One region of the Staphylococcus sp. 11262D007BW genome, then DNA from elsewhere that is predicted to be linked to it. Evidence: riboswitches for the same ligand, from Rfam matches in the RefSeq annotation. Region 1 holds a riboswitch; each other region holds the start of a gene.
What was found. A riboswitch is a leader RNA that binds a small molecule or an ion and turns the genes downstream of it on or off. The one in region 1 is predicted to bind thiamine pyrophosphate.

Region 1 (4,639 bases):
GTAAATGATGCTTCAATGCAAACACTTTAGGCATCATCGCTTCGGCATCTGCCTCTGTATAACCACTTTGACGATGCAAATTCGTCAAACTTACAATGTCTTTATCGATAATGGTTACTTTTTTAACACCGCTTCTAACAATTTGTTCAGCGATACCACTACCTAGTGCACCCACGCCCATAACAAGTACGTGTAACTGACCTAATTGTTGTTGACCCGCTTCGCCAAAATGTGGGAATTTAATTTGTCTATCATAACGATTCATTAAAGAAAACCTAACCCCTCAGATGGACTAGATTGTACCGCATTGTATTTAATAGGAATACGTCCTGCTTCATAACTTAAGCGACCTGCTTCAATACCTTTTTTCATCGCCTCTGCCATTTTTACAGGATCTTTGGCACGTGACACTGCAGAATTAAGTAAAATCGCATCTGCACCTAATTCCATTGCTTTAGCACAATCTTTTGCTGAGCCAATGCCTGCATCCACAATGACAGGGACATTACTTTTTTCGACAATATAGCGTAAGTTTAATGGATTAACGATACCACGGCCTGTGCCGATTGGTGACGCAAGTGGCATAATCGCATGAACCCCTAACGCTTCTAAACGTTTAGCTAAAACGACATCATCTGAAATATAAGGACATACAATGTAGCCTTTTTCTAATAAAATTTCGCATGCTTTATATGTTTCTAATGGATCAGGCAATAATGTGTCATCATCACCGATTACTTCTACTTTAATCATATCGCAGACGCCTGCTTCATTTGCTAACTCAGCGATACGTACGGCTTCTTCTGCAGATTTAGCACCTGCTGTATTTGGAAAAGTGATAAATTGGTCTAAATCCACATTCGCTAATGGATTAGGTAAATCTTTATCATATAAACTCATGCGTCTTACCGCAAAAGTAAGGACTTCTGTTTCTGAAGCTTTAATCGCTGCTTCCTGAACTGATTCATTGTCAAACTTACCTGTTCCTAAAAAGAGTCTTGAATTAAATGTTAGATTTCCAATTTTAAACATATTATCCGCCTCCTACAAATTCTAATAGTTCTAATCGATCATTTTCTCTGATGGGTGTATGCGCCCAATCCGCACGCTTAACGACAGCTGCATTTTGTTCTACAGCCATACGTTTAGCATCAATATCAAAATGCGTTAGGACATCTTGAATCGTTGTCCCTTCTTGAAATTCATTTACTTCTCCGTTAACAATAACTTTCATATTATGACCTCCTTTTTCTCCATTGTTCCGATAATTGCTGTACTTCGTTGTACGGGCGATTAAATAGAGCGCCAATACATGCAATCCCTGAAAAGTGAGTAGGCACATTCGACACTGTCGTTACATTAATACCACCTATTGCGACTAGCGGTAATGTTGTGGCTAACGCATGATCAATCTCTTCAGCCGTTCTCGGGGATTGGTTAGGTTTTGATGGGGTTGGAAATAAGTGCCCAAATAATCCAAAATCAACCTCATACTGTTGTGCATATTGAATGGCCTCAACATTATGAACTGACATACTGACCACAAACTGAGGGTATGTCGTTTTAATACTTTTCACTTTTTCATCATATTGACTGAAGTGAATGCGATGAATATGCATCATTAAAGCCAGATCAATGTCTGAATGTATAATGAGTTTCTCTTTAGGAAAGCCACGTGCAGTGATTTCTTCAATCCAACGCTTGATATCATGTTGCGTCATTGGCGTCCTCAATAGTACGCCATCGATAAGTGGTTCAATCTCACATAAATGACCTTGATGTGTATGATTTAATGGTTCATAAGGGGTAACTGCTAACAGCATAGGCAAACATCCTTTTACAAAAATAAAAGCTACTTTCCTCATACTAAAGAAAAGTAGCTACTCTAAGTCATCGCCACTTTCCTACGCCAGTATGAACTGGATCAGGTTCGGGAATTTTGAAATACATTTCAATCTCAGCCCTTAAAAAAGGCACTTCCAGTGGTAAATCTTATTCAATTATTACTGTGATTTTTTAACGATACGTGCTAATTTTAACACATAACGTATGATACGAAATAGGTTTAAGAATAAATTAAAACCCATCTCTCTAGGGGAAAATCGTCCATGCTTCATTCGATTAAAGTCATATAAAGTATATAATAAAAATAGTAATAAACCAACCACAACGATAATTGTGTGATAAATTGGATTATGCACAAACCATCCTATTAAACTCGCAATGACTAACGCAATTAACGTCACAAACAAGTATTTTCCCATACTTGCTGCATCTTTTATAACAAAATAACCTATAATACCAAATGCAATAAATCCGGAGATTGCTAAGATAATATTTCTAATGAAATCAGCTGTTCCAAGATCTTGAATCGCATAAGTAAAAGTAGCAAAAGATAACAATCCGGAGATAATCGTATAAATATGTGACATAATTAAGCCACTAAAACGTGCGCGCTGCACAAACATTGTGATTAAAATTAAAATAAGGAGTCCAATGGATAAAGGTTTTCGCCATTCCACGGCTAAGAATTGTCCTAAATAGACACCAATACCAAAGATAATCCAATAATAAGTAAAAAATAACCACACTTGTCCAAAACGTTGTGAATGCTTTGTATCCGCCACTCATTGCTCACCCCTTTATACTGATTTTAGGATAAAATATCAAAATTAATATTACAAACATTTTAACATTCTTACAAAGTAAATTTAGACGAATCTCTAAAAGTACTTATTTTATCACATCTGTTCATATCTTCAATTTTTGAAATCATTTATCACAATATTACATGTTCGTAACAACCCCCACAAATAACTCTATTTTTGTTAAAATTGATTTGAATATTTTAGAAAAGACAAGCAAATGGCTAAGGAGGCATTACTTTGAAAAAATTAACTTTTGCATTAACCGTTACTTCTGGAGCGGCAGCATTGTTAACTCAACATGATGCTGATGCTTCAACACAACATACTGTTCAATCAGGCGAATCTTTATGGAGTATTTCGCAACAGTATAATATGTCTGTAGATGAAATTAAGCAGGCAAACAATTTAACATCAAATATGGTCTTTCCAGGACAAGTTTTAACAATTGGTGGCGGCGGTGGCGCAGCTGACCAGTCTACGCAATCAACAACAACGACTGCTACTGCAACAGCGCCAAGCTTAGGAGAAACGCATGTTGTTCAAACTGGTGAAACATTGGACATCATTGCTGCTAATTACGGTGTTACACCACAAGATATCATCAATGCTAACAACTTAAATGGTTATTTAGTGGCACCTTCACAAACATTAACAATACCAAGTGGTTCAGATAACACAACTGCACCTTCAATTGATGCAGGTCCAAATGGCGCAGAGAACGCACCATCTACATCAGGTAGTGGTTCACCTACATTTAATCACCAAAACTTGTACGACTGGGGACAATGTACTTGGCACGTATTTAATCGTCGTGCAGAAACTGGTCAACCAATCAGCACTTATTGGTACAATGCTGAAAACTGGGCAGACAATGCTGCAGGAGATGGTTACACAGTAGACCATAACCCTAGCGCAGGTTCAATTATGCAAACTTACGAAGGTCCAGTAGGTCACGTAGCTTACGTTGAACGCGTTAATAGTGATGGTAGTATCTTAGTATCAGAAATGAACTATAGCACACCACCAGGTGAAGTAGGCTATCGCACAATTCCAGCATCAGTTGCTTCATCATATAACTACATTCATTAATATAAGAGGCTATGATATAAAGTATGAATGCTTTAGGGAACCGATTAGGAGTCCCAACCTCTTGAAATATGACACATTATTAAATTAATCGTCCTTAGTCATCGAAAGAAGCAAGGTTCACTTGAAGTGTTACCTTGCTTCTTTTTGTATAAAAAAAAACGGCCAGTGATTGTTCACTAACCGCTCGAGTACTATTATAAAAAGATATTTAAAATCAAATAAAAGATAGCTGCAATTAAAGCAGTAATAGGTAAAGTAATGACCCATGTAACGATCATACGTTTCGCTGTATTCCAGTGTACACCTTTAATTCGATTTGCTGAGCCTACACCTAAAATTGAAGAGGATACAACGTGTGTTGTTGATAATGGAAAGTGTAACCATGATGCTGTGAAAATTGTGAGCGCTGAAGCTAAGTCTGCTGAAGCACCATTCGCTGGTCTAATCTTCATAATATTACCGCCCACTGTTTTAATAATCTTCCATCCACCAATCGCTGTACCTAATCCCATAGCTGACGCACAGGCTACTTTAACCCATAGCGCAGGTTCAACACTTGATTGTAGGTTCGCTACAATTAATGCCATCGTAATAATCCCCATTGATTTTTGCGCATCATTTGTACCATGAGAAAATGATTGTAGAGATGCAGTGAAAATTTGAAAAATACGGAAATTACGATTCGTACGTGTTAAATTTGCATTTTTAAATATCCTTTTAACAATTGAATAAATGATAAAACCGACAATAAATGCGATAACAGGAGAAAGTAACAATACAAGGATAATCTTAGTAAAACCTTGATAATGTAGTACGCCAAATGATCCTGCTGAAGCAATCGCAGCACCGGCAATCGCACCAATTAAAGCGTGAGATGACGAACTAGGTATACCATAATACCA
Region 2 (4,639 bases), 1.6 Mb from region 1:
TAGCTAAGCCCGTCATATAATCAAAAAATGCATCATGGTTTACATCATTAATCACATTAAGTGGACGGCCATCAACATCATCTAAATGTGTACGTCCTTGACCTGGCCCTTCTGTAATAACTGAAGCGTAAACTGTTTCTTTGCGTACTAAATCTGGCTGGCCAACGTAAGCTGTCGTTAACACATCCCATAGAAAATAAGTTGAGTTCGTTTGAAAGTGATTGAGTGGTGGCACGGCTGCATAGCTTACGCCTAAAAAGTCCACACCTGCATAGTGACGCTCATCAGCCCACATTTGACGGATAGCTAGTGTGAGGGGAACCTGATTGGTACTTTCTAAAGCGACCATATCGATTTGAATGTCTGTCTCAAAAACGCGTTTAACAGCGTCAGGATCCCAAAAAGCATTCCATTCTGCGGTGCCATCGTGTTCTGGTTCTTCTACATTACCGCGTTCTAAAAAGGTACCGCCCATCCAAACGAGTCGCTCAATATGTTGTGTGATGGTTGGATCAACTTCAAGTGCTTTAGCTAAATCTGTTAGTGGACCAGTAAATAATAGCGTGACTGGTGAAGAAGCCTGATTAAGTTTAGTAATAATGTCTTGATAAGCAGGGATTTTAAGCAATGTTGATTGACTCGATACACGCTCATTCAATATGGGTAATGCATCCATAAAAAAGGCATGCATACGCCATTCTTTAGGAAATGGATTTTTGCCGCGTTCGTTAGAAATAGCGACATCTATCGGATAGCTTGAAAAACGATTAATGATTTTACGAGAGGCACTCTCAGAAGGTTCGACATAACAGTCTGCACCTATCGTACTGACACCAATCAGATTGACATCATCCATTTGTAGTAATAAAAATAAGGAAATTAAATCATCGACACCACCGTCGTGATTAAAATAAATTTGTTTCACTTTATTCTCTCCTTTTGTTGTATTCTATTTTTATTATAATTGAAAACAATGAAAAAAGGGTAGAATTCATGTAAAATGCTAGGGTGAATATTAAGTTAAAAATGAACCAATTTAAAAGGAGGTACTGACATGCAACTTATTTTTGATCCTAATGTCGCTACAACTTATCGGATTATTTTAGGCGGTTTTTTTGTCATTAATGTGATTTTAGCATTGATTATTATATTTATGGAAAGAGACCGTCGAGAGGCGACATCAACATGGGCATGGCTATTGCTATTATTTATAATGCCTGTGTTTGGTTTCTTCTTCTATTTATTCTTTGGACGTGCTGTACGACTCAAACAACAAGAAGTCAGTGGTAAAGAAATTGATGATGCGAAAGAGCGTGTGAAGTCGCAAAAAGAAAGTTTTGAAAACAACAATTTCACCTCGAATAATGATGTCGTGAAAAAACATTCTGATTTAGTTCAATCATTGTTAGTCAGAGAGAATAACTTTTTAAGTGAAAATAACCATGTGAAGGTTTTTACAGACGGACATCGCTTATTTGATCAAATGAAAGAAGATTTACGTAATGCAAAGAAATACATTCATATAGAATACTATATTTTAAATATGGATGGGCTTGGGACAGAAATTTTAAATATTTTAGAAGAGAAAGCCCGAGAAGGTTTAGAAGTGAAGTTACTTTATGATGCAGTGGGCTCTAAACAATTGCGTAAGTCAAGACTTAAAGGATTACTCAATGCAGGGGCAAAAGCTGAACCATTTTTCCATGCGAAAATCATTCCATTTATCAACTTTAGGGTCAACAACCGAAACCACCGCAAGACGTTAGTGATCGATGGTGATTTAGGCTACGTGGGTGGCTTTAATATTGGTGATGAATACTTAGGACTTGATGAAAAATTAGGTTACTGGCGAGATACGCACTTACGTATTCAAGGTGATGGCGTGGATGCGCTGCAATTAAGCTTTATCCATGATTGGAACGCCCAAGTTTCAAAAGATGATGCTTTAGAATATGATAAACGTTATTTCCCAGACAATGCGCGTAAAGATGGCAATGTAGCTATGCAAATCGGTTTAAGTGGTCCAAACCGTACTTGGCCACAACTTGAGTTTGCTTACCTCAAAATGATTATGAATGCGAAAGACTCAATCTACATTCATACGCCTTATTTCGTGCCAGATATTGGCTTTATTAATGCGTTACGTATTGCGGCACAATCGGGTGTTGATGTGCATGTTATTGTGCCGAATAAACCAGATAAACCATTTGTACATTGGGCCACATTAACCGTGGTCGCACAATTAATGTATGATGGTGTTAATGTATATACTTACGCAAATGGCTTTATTCACTCTAAAATGATGGTCATTGATGGAGAAGTGGCTTCTGTAGGTTCTGCTAATATGGATGCGCGTAGTTTCAGATTAAACTTTGAAATCAACGGTATTATTTACAACGAAGATATTGCGCAATATTTAATTAAAGCCTTTAACGAAGATCTTAAAGTATCCGATCGTTTAACACCCGAACGTTACGAAAATCGCTCAAAATGGGTTAAATTTAAACAATCTATTGCTAAACTTGTGTCACCAATTTTATAAGTCAGTTTGTCATAAACAGACTTTAATGCTAGAATGTAATTTGTAACATTTAAATATAAGACTGCTAGGGGTGCTTGTGTAAGCTGAAAGAGGTTTGGACCTCAACCCTTTGTACCTGATCTAGATAATACTAGCGTAGGGAAGCAAAGATGAACGAATACAAAATGTGAAACACTGTATATTGGAGTGTGTGTGGCGTATGCCATTTTCCATGACAAGTACAGTGTGTCATTCAAATAGATATGTTCGTGTAGGTATCGGATCGGGACGACAGTCAGTCTGAGAGAGCGTTTGAACGCTTTAATCTCAATGACTTGTGTCCCGATTTTTTTCGTTCAGCTACATAGGTCTCTTAGCACACTAAGGAGGCCAATTATGAAACAAGAACAAATTGAATTAAAAAAGAATTTTCCAGCCAGTCGACGTATTTATAAGCAAGGTGCTGATGAGGATATTCGCGTACCATTTCGCGAAATTGAATTATCGGACACTGTGACAGAACAAGGTACAACGCATAATGAGCCAGTAGTTGTCTATGATACAGCCGGTCCTTATCATGATGAAACGTATGAAGTGGACGTCACTCGAGGACTGCCACAAATTCGTACGCAATGGATTGATGATCGTCATGATACGGAACGTTACGAAGGCCGTCGCATTCAGTCTATCGATAACGGCTTTAAATCAGAAGATCATCGCAATCTTGTGACGCATCCATTTGATTATGAACCAAGACGTGCCCAAGAAGGTAAGAACGTAACTCAAATGCATTATGCGAAACAAGGCATGATCACTAAAGAAATGAAGTATATCGCGACGCGTGAAAATGTGTCAGCGGAATTTGTACGTGAGGAAGTGGCAAGAGGTCGCGCGATTATCCCTAATAACATTAACCACCCTGAATCAGAACCGATGATTATCGGAAAGAACTTCCAAGTTAAAATCAATGCGAATATTGGTAATTCAGCCGTGTCATCTTCTATTGAAAATGAAATTGAAAAAATGGTGTGGGCCACGCACTGGGGAGCAGATACGATGATGGATTTATCAACAGGTAAAAATATCCATGCGACACGAGAATATCTCATTCGTAATGCGCCTGTGCCAGTCGGAACGGTACCCATTTATCAAGCTTTAGAAAAAGTAGACGGTGTGGCTGAAGATTTAACATGGGAAATTTTTAGAGATACGCTAATAGAGCAAGCTGAACAAGGTGTGGATTATTTTACAATTCATGCTGGGGTGCGTTTACATTATATTCCGATGACAGTCGATCGATTAACAGGTATTGTCTCTCGTGGTGGTTCAATCATGGCACAATGGTGTCTTGCGCATCACGAAGAAAGCTTCTTATATGAACATTTTGATGATATTTGCCAAATTTTAAAACAATACGATATTGCGATTTCACTAGGAGATGGTTTACGCCCTGGTTCAATTTATGACGCGAATGATGAGAGCCAATTTGCGGAATTAAAAACATTAGGAGAATTAACAGATATCGCATGGCAACATGATGTACAAGTGATGATTGAAGGACCAGGTCATATTCCAATGCATAAAATTAAAGAAAACCAAGACCTTGCAGATTATTATTGTAAAGAAGCGCCATTCTATACGTTAGGGCCACTTACAACAGATATTGCACCAGCTTATGATCACATTACATCTGCGATTGGTGCGGCACAAATCGCAAGCCATGGTACAGCGATGTTGTGTTACGTTACACCTAAAGAGCACCTTGGTTTACCAAACAAAGAAGACGTACGTGAAGGCGTCGTGACTTATAAAATTGCTGCGCATGCGGCTGACCTAGCAAAAGGTTTACCTGGAGCGACAGAACGTGATGATGCTATCAGTAAAGCACGTTTTGAATTTCGTTGGATAGATCAATTTAATTTATCCCTTGATCCAGACAAAGCACGTGCTTTCCATGACGAAACGTTACCAGCAGAATCGGCTAAAGTAGCTCATTTCTGTAGTATGTGCGGACCAAAATTCTGTTCAATGCGTATTTCTCATGATATACGTGGTAAGCACCAAGAACAGCTTAAAGGTATGCAAGAAATGGCTGAAACGTTTAAAGAACAAGGTAGT
Region 3 (4,639 bases), 1.9 Mb from region 1:
TCCTCTATCTCTAATCACTCATTTTGATTTAATCTGAACTAAACTTAAAAAATAAAAAAAGAGCTAGACGATTGATCCATATTAAGCAAAAGCACATAAAACCTTATTAACATTGATAAGGTTACCATCGCACTTTTCCCTAACATGTCGACTTCAGTGGTTCCCCACCTCAGTACAAACTCATTCGTCCTAGCCCTTTTGAGCAATCATCATACAATTGTTGAATCGCAGTTATTCTTTTCATAATCTATGCTATATAGCACTTATTGAGATTGATCAATGACTTCAGCATAGTTGTTATTTAATATTAGCGTCATACAAGATGTATTCATTACTCATAGTCATATCGTTTAGGGCGACATGGTAGAAACTTCTAAAGCCATATTCTTCAGATTATATGAGTGTCTAAATTATTAACCGATAATAGCAAATTTGTCAGAAAAGCGCAATACGTCGTGTTAAATTGATTATTTTCAGAAATTTAAGTCTTGTCATCGGATTTCATTCCATTAATTTAATATACTCATCGTTTGAAATTAATGAAAAAGGGTATTTAATAAAAGAATATGCAATCAAGGGGGCGTTATCAATGACTAAATATGAAGTCACTCGTAGCGAAGATGAAGCAATCAAAACTGTAAAATCATTTTTAAATGGCGGCTATGATGAAAATGAAATCGTAGTCGTTAGCAAAGAAAAATTAGAAACTGATTATTTTAAAGACTCAGAGATTCAACATACATCAACTAAAGGAACATTTAGTGATAAATTTATGAGCTTTTTTATCGGTGAAGATGCTGAAGAAGCTGTCTTAACACGTTTTGATTTTAGCGAAGAAGAAAAAGAAGATTTAAAACAAGACATTCGTGACAAAAAAATTATCGTTATCGGTGATAAATACGACGTTCAAAACGGAGAGTTTTCTAATCACACACCTTCTAAAAATAAAGATAAGCACGCTCCAACAGAACACAAAGGTGACATCGAATAACGTAATCATCTCACCAAATATCATGCGCACTGAAGTACATCACACTTCAGTGCGCTTTTTTAGTAGATTGGAACACCATCAATCGATTATCCAGAACATAAGCGCTTTATGTCCTAGCCCCGTGCTATATCTATATAAATTGAATATGCTATACTGAACAACAAGCACAACCAACCACTAAAGGAGGGGATGTTATGGAGTTTGTTCAAATTAAATCAACTCAAGATCCTTGGTACAAACCTGCATTAGCCTTTTATCAAGGAAAGTTAGACCCACTAGTTACGGAAGATGAATCGGTTTTTGTTCAATCTTTAAAAACAGAAAAAACACAACATGACTATGTGTTTTTAGTAGGTATCGAAGAAGACAAAGTAGTAAGTTTTGCGACAGCACACTATGAAGCCACAACAAATGCAGGGTTTATCATTTATTTACTCGCACAACCTGGGGATCAATGTGAGCATTACTTAGCAGAAACACTTTCAGAAGTGAAAAAAGGGGTTAACCGTTTAGCCAACCAGTTACACGGTCGAGAAGTCAATTTCTTCATGTTCGAGTCAACTTTTGAATCGCCTAATGTAGACAATGATACAGCAAGCGATATTGCTTTTAGACGTCGTTTTTTAACACATCGTGGGTTTGAAAAACAAACAGAACTCAATTATATTCAACCTTCACTCGACCGCAACGGTAAACCTGTACCTTTAGATTTATACATCAAATCAAACATTCCATTAACTAAAGATATCTATGCTACGAGTATCAAATCATGCTATATCTTAAAATATGTATTTGCTAATCGTCTACCGCGTAAAATCATCTATCCACTACTTGTGAAGATGGACTTAAGCAAAGATATCAAGATCTAACCTCTTGAAATCAAGCTATAAAGCCGTTACAATTAAGTAAAGGTCAGACTTCCGGCACTCTGAATTCACTCTGCCGTGAGTCTAAAACACATGAAAGGAACGTACAATTATGCTAACAAAGGAGTTTGCTGTCAAAACAGGCTTAAGCGAAAAACAAGTTCGCAAAATTGTTCAGCATCTTGAAGAAAGAGGTTATCAATTACAAAAAACGGAATATCGTGGCCGTGAAGCAACTGATTTCCAAGACGAAGATGTCGAGTTATTCCAAGAAATTGCTGAACGTGTTGGACGTACAAATAGCTACGAATTAGCTTTTGAAGAGCTTGAAAAAGAAAAAGACTTTTTACACGTTATTGTTAAAGACGACCAACAACAATTACCGAGTGACCAACAAGTACCTCAATTGGTTAATGAATTACGTCATGAAATTAATCAAATGCGTGAAGAACGTCAAATGTTAGGTCAAATGGTCTCACAAGTTCATCAACAACAAGAAGAGTTAAAGGCATTACATAACAAACTTAATGACCAACTCGAAACAAGCAATCAATCTTTAGCAACATTAACAGAAGCGCAAAAACAACAAACAGAACAAATGCAACAAACACAACAAAGCATTGAATCTCAATCTAAACAACATCAAGCATTAGCACATACGATTGAACGTAACGAGAAAAAAGGCTTTTTACAACGTTTATTCGGCGGCTAATACGGAATTATGTACATTCATCTCAATTAAATATAATGCTAGGGGTGCTCGAGGTGAGCTGAGAAAGTCCAATCTTAACTCTTTGAACCTGAATTGGTTAGAACCAACGAAGGGAAGCAACTGAACTTTTAGTATCATTCAATAAACGACTCAATTTCAATCATACATTAACCTCCTGCACCCTAATCATGGCAGGAGGATTTTTTATGTTACAAACAGTTATTATCGGCGCAGGTGTCATGGGACTTTCTATCGCCAGAAACCTCAAAGCAACAAACCGTCATATTCACATTATCGACCGCTCTACCCCACGTATGAACGCATCTTATGCTGCAGGGGGTATGTTAGGTGCTCAAAATGAATTTTTCGAAGATACCCCTCTTTATAGACTTGCTATGAAAAGTCGCGCAATGATGCCTGAAGTGGCACATCAATTACAACACGAGTCAGGCATTGACATAGAGTATCAAAAATACGGTCTCATCAAAGTTGCGTCATGTGCAGAACATTTAACATCTTTACATCAACAACTAACCTTTTTAGAATCCCAAGATCACACGATTAAGGCTTTATCATCGTCTGAAATGGTACGACGCTTCCCAGAACTAGATGTATCACAAAGCGCAGCATTTAAGATACAAGATGACGGTCAAATCAATGCCAACCTCTATACACAAGCTTTAATTCAGTCTGTAGTGAACCAAATAAATACAACGTTACACACACATACTGAAGTGAACGCCATCCACAAAGATAAGGCGTCTTATCGTATTGAAACCACTCAGGGTACGTTTGAAGCTGACGAATTAATTATTGCTGCAGGGGCATGGAGTGGCGAGCTCCTCAAACAACTTCATATCCAACTACCCACACATCCGGTTAAAGGTGACGTCAAGTTAGTAGAATCTGACGACACACGCTTAAAAGAAACGGTCTTTAACGTGAATGGTTGCTATATCGTACCTAAAAAACCTAATCGTTTTCTTATTGGTGCAACTTCAGAAATAGACAATTGGAGTACGCACTCAAATGATGATAACTTAGCTTGGCTTGATCGTGAAAGTCATCACATGTTGCCATTTTTAAAACAAAGTCGCTTGCTCAAATCATGGACCGGTATTCGACCAATTACGCTAGATGAAACGCCTATTATGGGCGAAGTGGGACCTAACTTGTATGTATCGACAGGCCATTATCGCAATGGCATTCTTCTCTCCCCTATCGTCGGTATATTAATGGCACAATTAATCAATAATGAGCAAAATGCACGTCACATACTTGCTCCTTTTACACCCAATCCATTGAGTATTTAAAAAATAGTCTTGATTTTGTATACGCTTCCTATTATTCTTATAATATAAATCGGAATTAAAGGAAGCGTATCTATGTCTATACTACTTATTATTATTAATTTGGTCATTTTTATCGCAACGATTATCGGTCTTGCAATAATGGCTAAAAAACACGTTAAGTTCCCTAAAAGAGTGTTCCTCGCTCTAGGACTTGGGATTGTTTTAGGATTAATCTTACATCTTGCTTATGGAGCAGACAGTGAAATTACCAACCAAACAACAGAATGGATTAGCATCGTAGGCGATGGTTACATCTCATTACTACAAATGATCGTTATTCCATTAGTGTTTGTGTCAATTGTAGCTGCATTCACTAAAATTGAAATTGGTGAAAAGTTTGCCAAAGTAGGCAGCTTTATTTTTATGTTTTTAATTGGCACAGTAGCAGTTGCTGCTGTAGTGGGTATTGTGTATGCCCTTATTTTTGGTTTAGATGCATCAAGTATTGATTTAGGCCAAGCAGAAAATGCGCGTAGTACAGAGATTGCTAACACTGCAGAAGAAATGACAGCCACGACATTACCAGCGCAAATTCTTGAATTATTACCAGCCAACCCATTTTTAGATTTCACAGGCGCACGCGCTACATCGACAATCGCAGTCGTGATTTTCGCAGCGTTTATCGGCTTTGCGTATTTACGTGTTGCACGTAAACAACCTGATAATGGCCACTTATTAAAGCGCGGTATCGACGCTGTTTATTCACTTGTTATGTCTA

Region 2: another riboswitch for thiamine pyrophosphate. It lies ahead of thiC (phosphomethylpyrimidine synthase ThiC); the one in region 1 lies ahead of ACEE93_RS01185 (thiamine phosphate synthase).
Region 3: another riboswitch for thiamine pyrophosphate. It lies ahead of thiO (glycine oxidase ThiO); the one in region 1 lies ahead of ACEE93_RS01185 (thiamine phosphate synthase).

What each region holds. Positions count from the first base shown of each region.
Region 1 is NZ_JBPWPJ010000001.1:228,701-233,339, reverse strand. Features, by position in the region: gene ACEE93_RS01200 (ThiF family adenylyltransferase) at 1-265, opposite strand, end outside; gene ACEE93_RS01195 (thiazole synthase) at 265-1,032, opposite strand; gene thiS (sulfur carrier protein ThiS) at 1,034-1,234, opposite strand; gene ACEE93_RS01185 (thiamine phosphate synthase) at 1,236-1,865, opposite strand; TPP riboswitch at 1,885-1,991, opposite strand; gene ACEE93_RS01180 (Bax inhibitor-1 family protein) at 2,004-2,627, opposite strand; gene ACEE93_RS01175 (LysM peptidoglycan-binding domain-containing protein) at 2,886-3,737, shown strand; gene ACEE93_RS01170 (anion permease) at 3,932-4,639, opposite strand, start outside.
Region 2 is NZ_JBPWPJ010000001.1:1,855,881-1,860,519, reverse strand. Features, by position in the region: gene ACEE93_RS09155 (nucleoside hydrolase) at 1-925, opposite strand, end outside; gene cls (cardiolipin synthase) at 1,055-2,542, shown strand; TPP riboswitch at 2,599-2,701, shown strand; gene thiC (phosphomethylpyrimidine synthase ThiC) at 2,918-4,639, shown strand, end outside.
Region 3 is NZ_JBPWPJ010000001.1:2,169,969-2,174,607, reverse strand. Features, by position in the region: purine riboswitch at 319-421, opposite strand; gene ACEE93_RS10570 (general stress protein) at 590-991, shown strand; gene ACEE93_RS10565 (hypothetical protein) at 1,186-1,860, shown strand; gene ACEE93_RS10560 (DNA-binding protein) at 1,970-2,569, shown strand; TPP riboswitch at 2,600-2,701, shown strand; gene thiO (glycine oxidase ThiO) at 2,776-3,882, shown strand; gene ACEE93_RS10550 (L-cystine transporter) at 3,955-4,639, shown strand, end outside.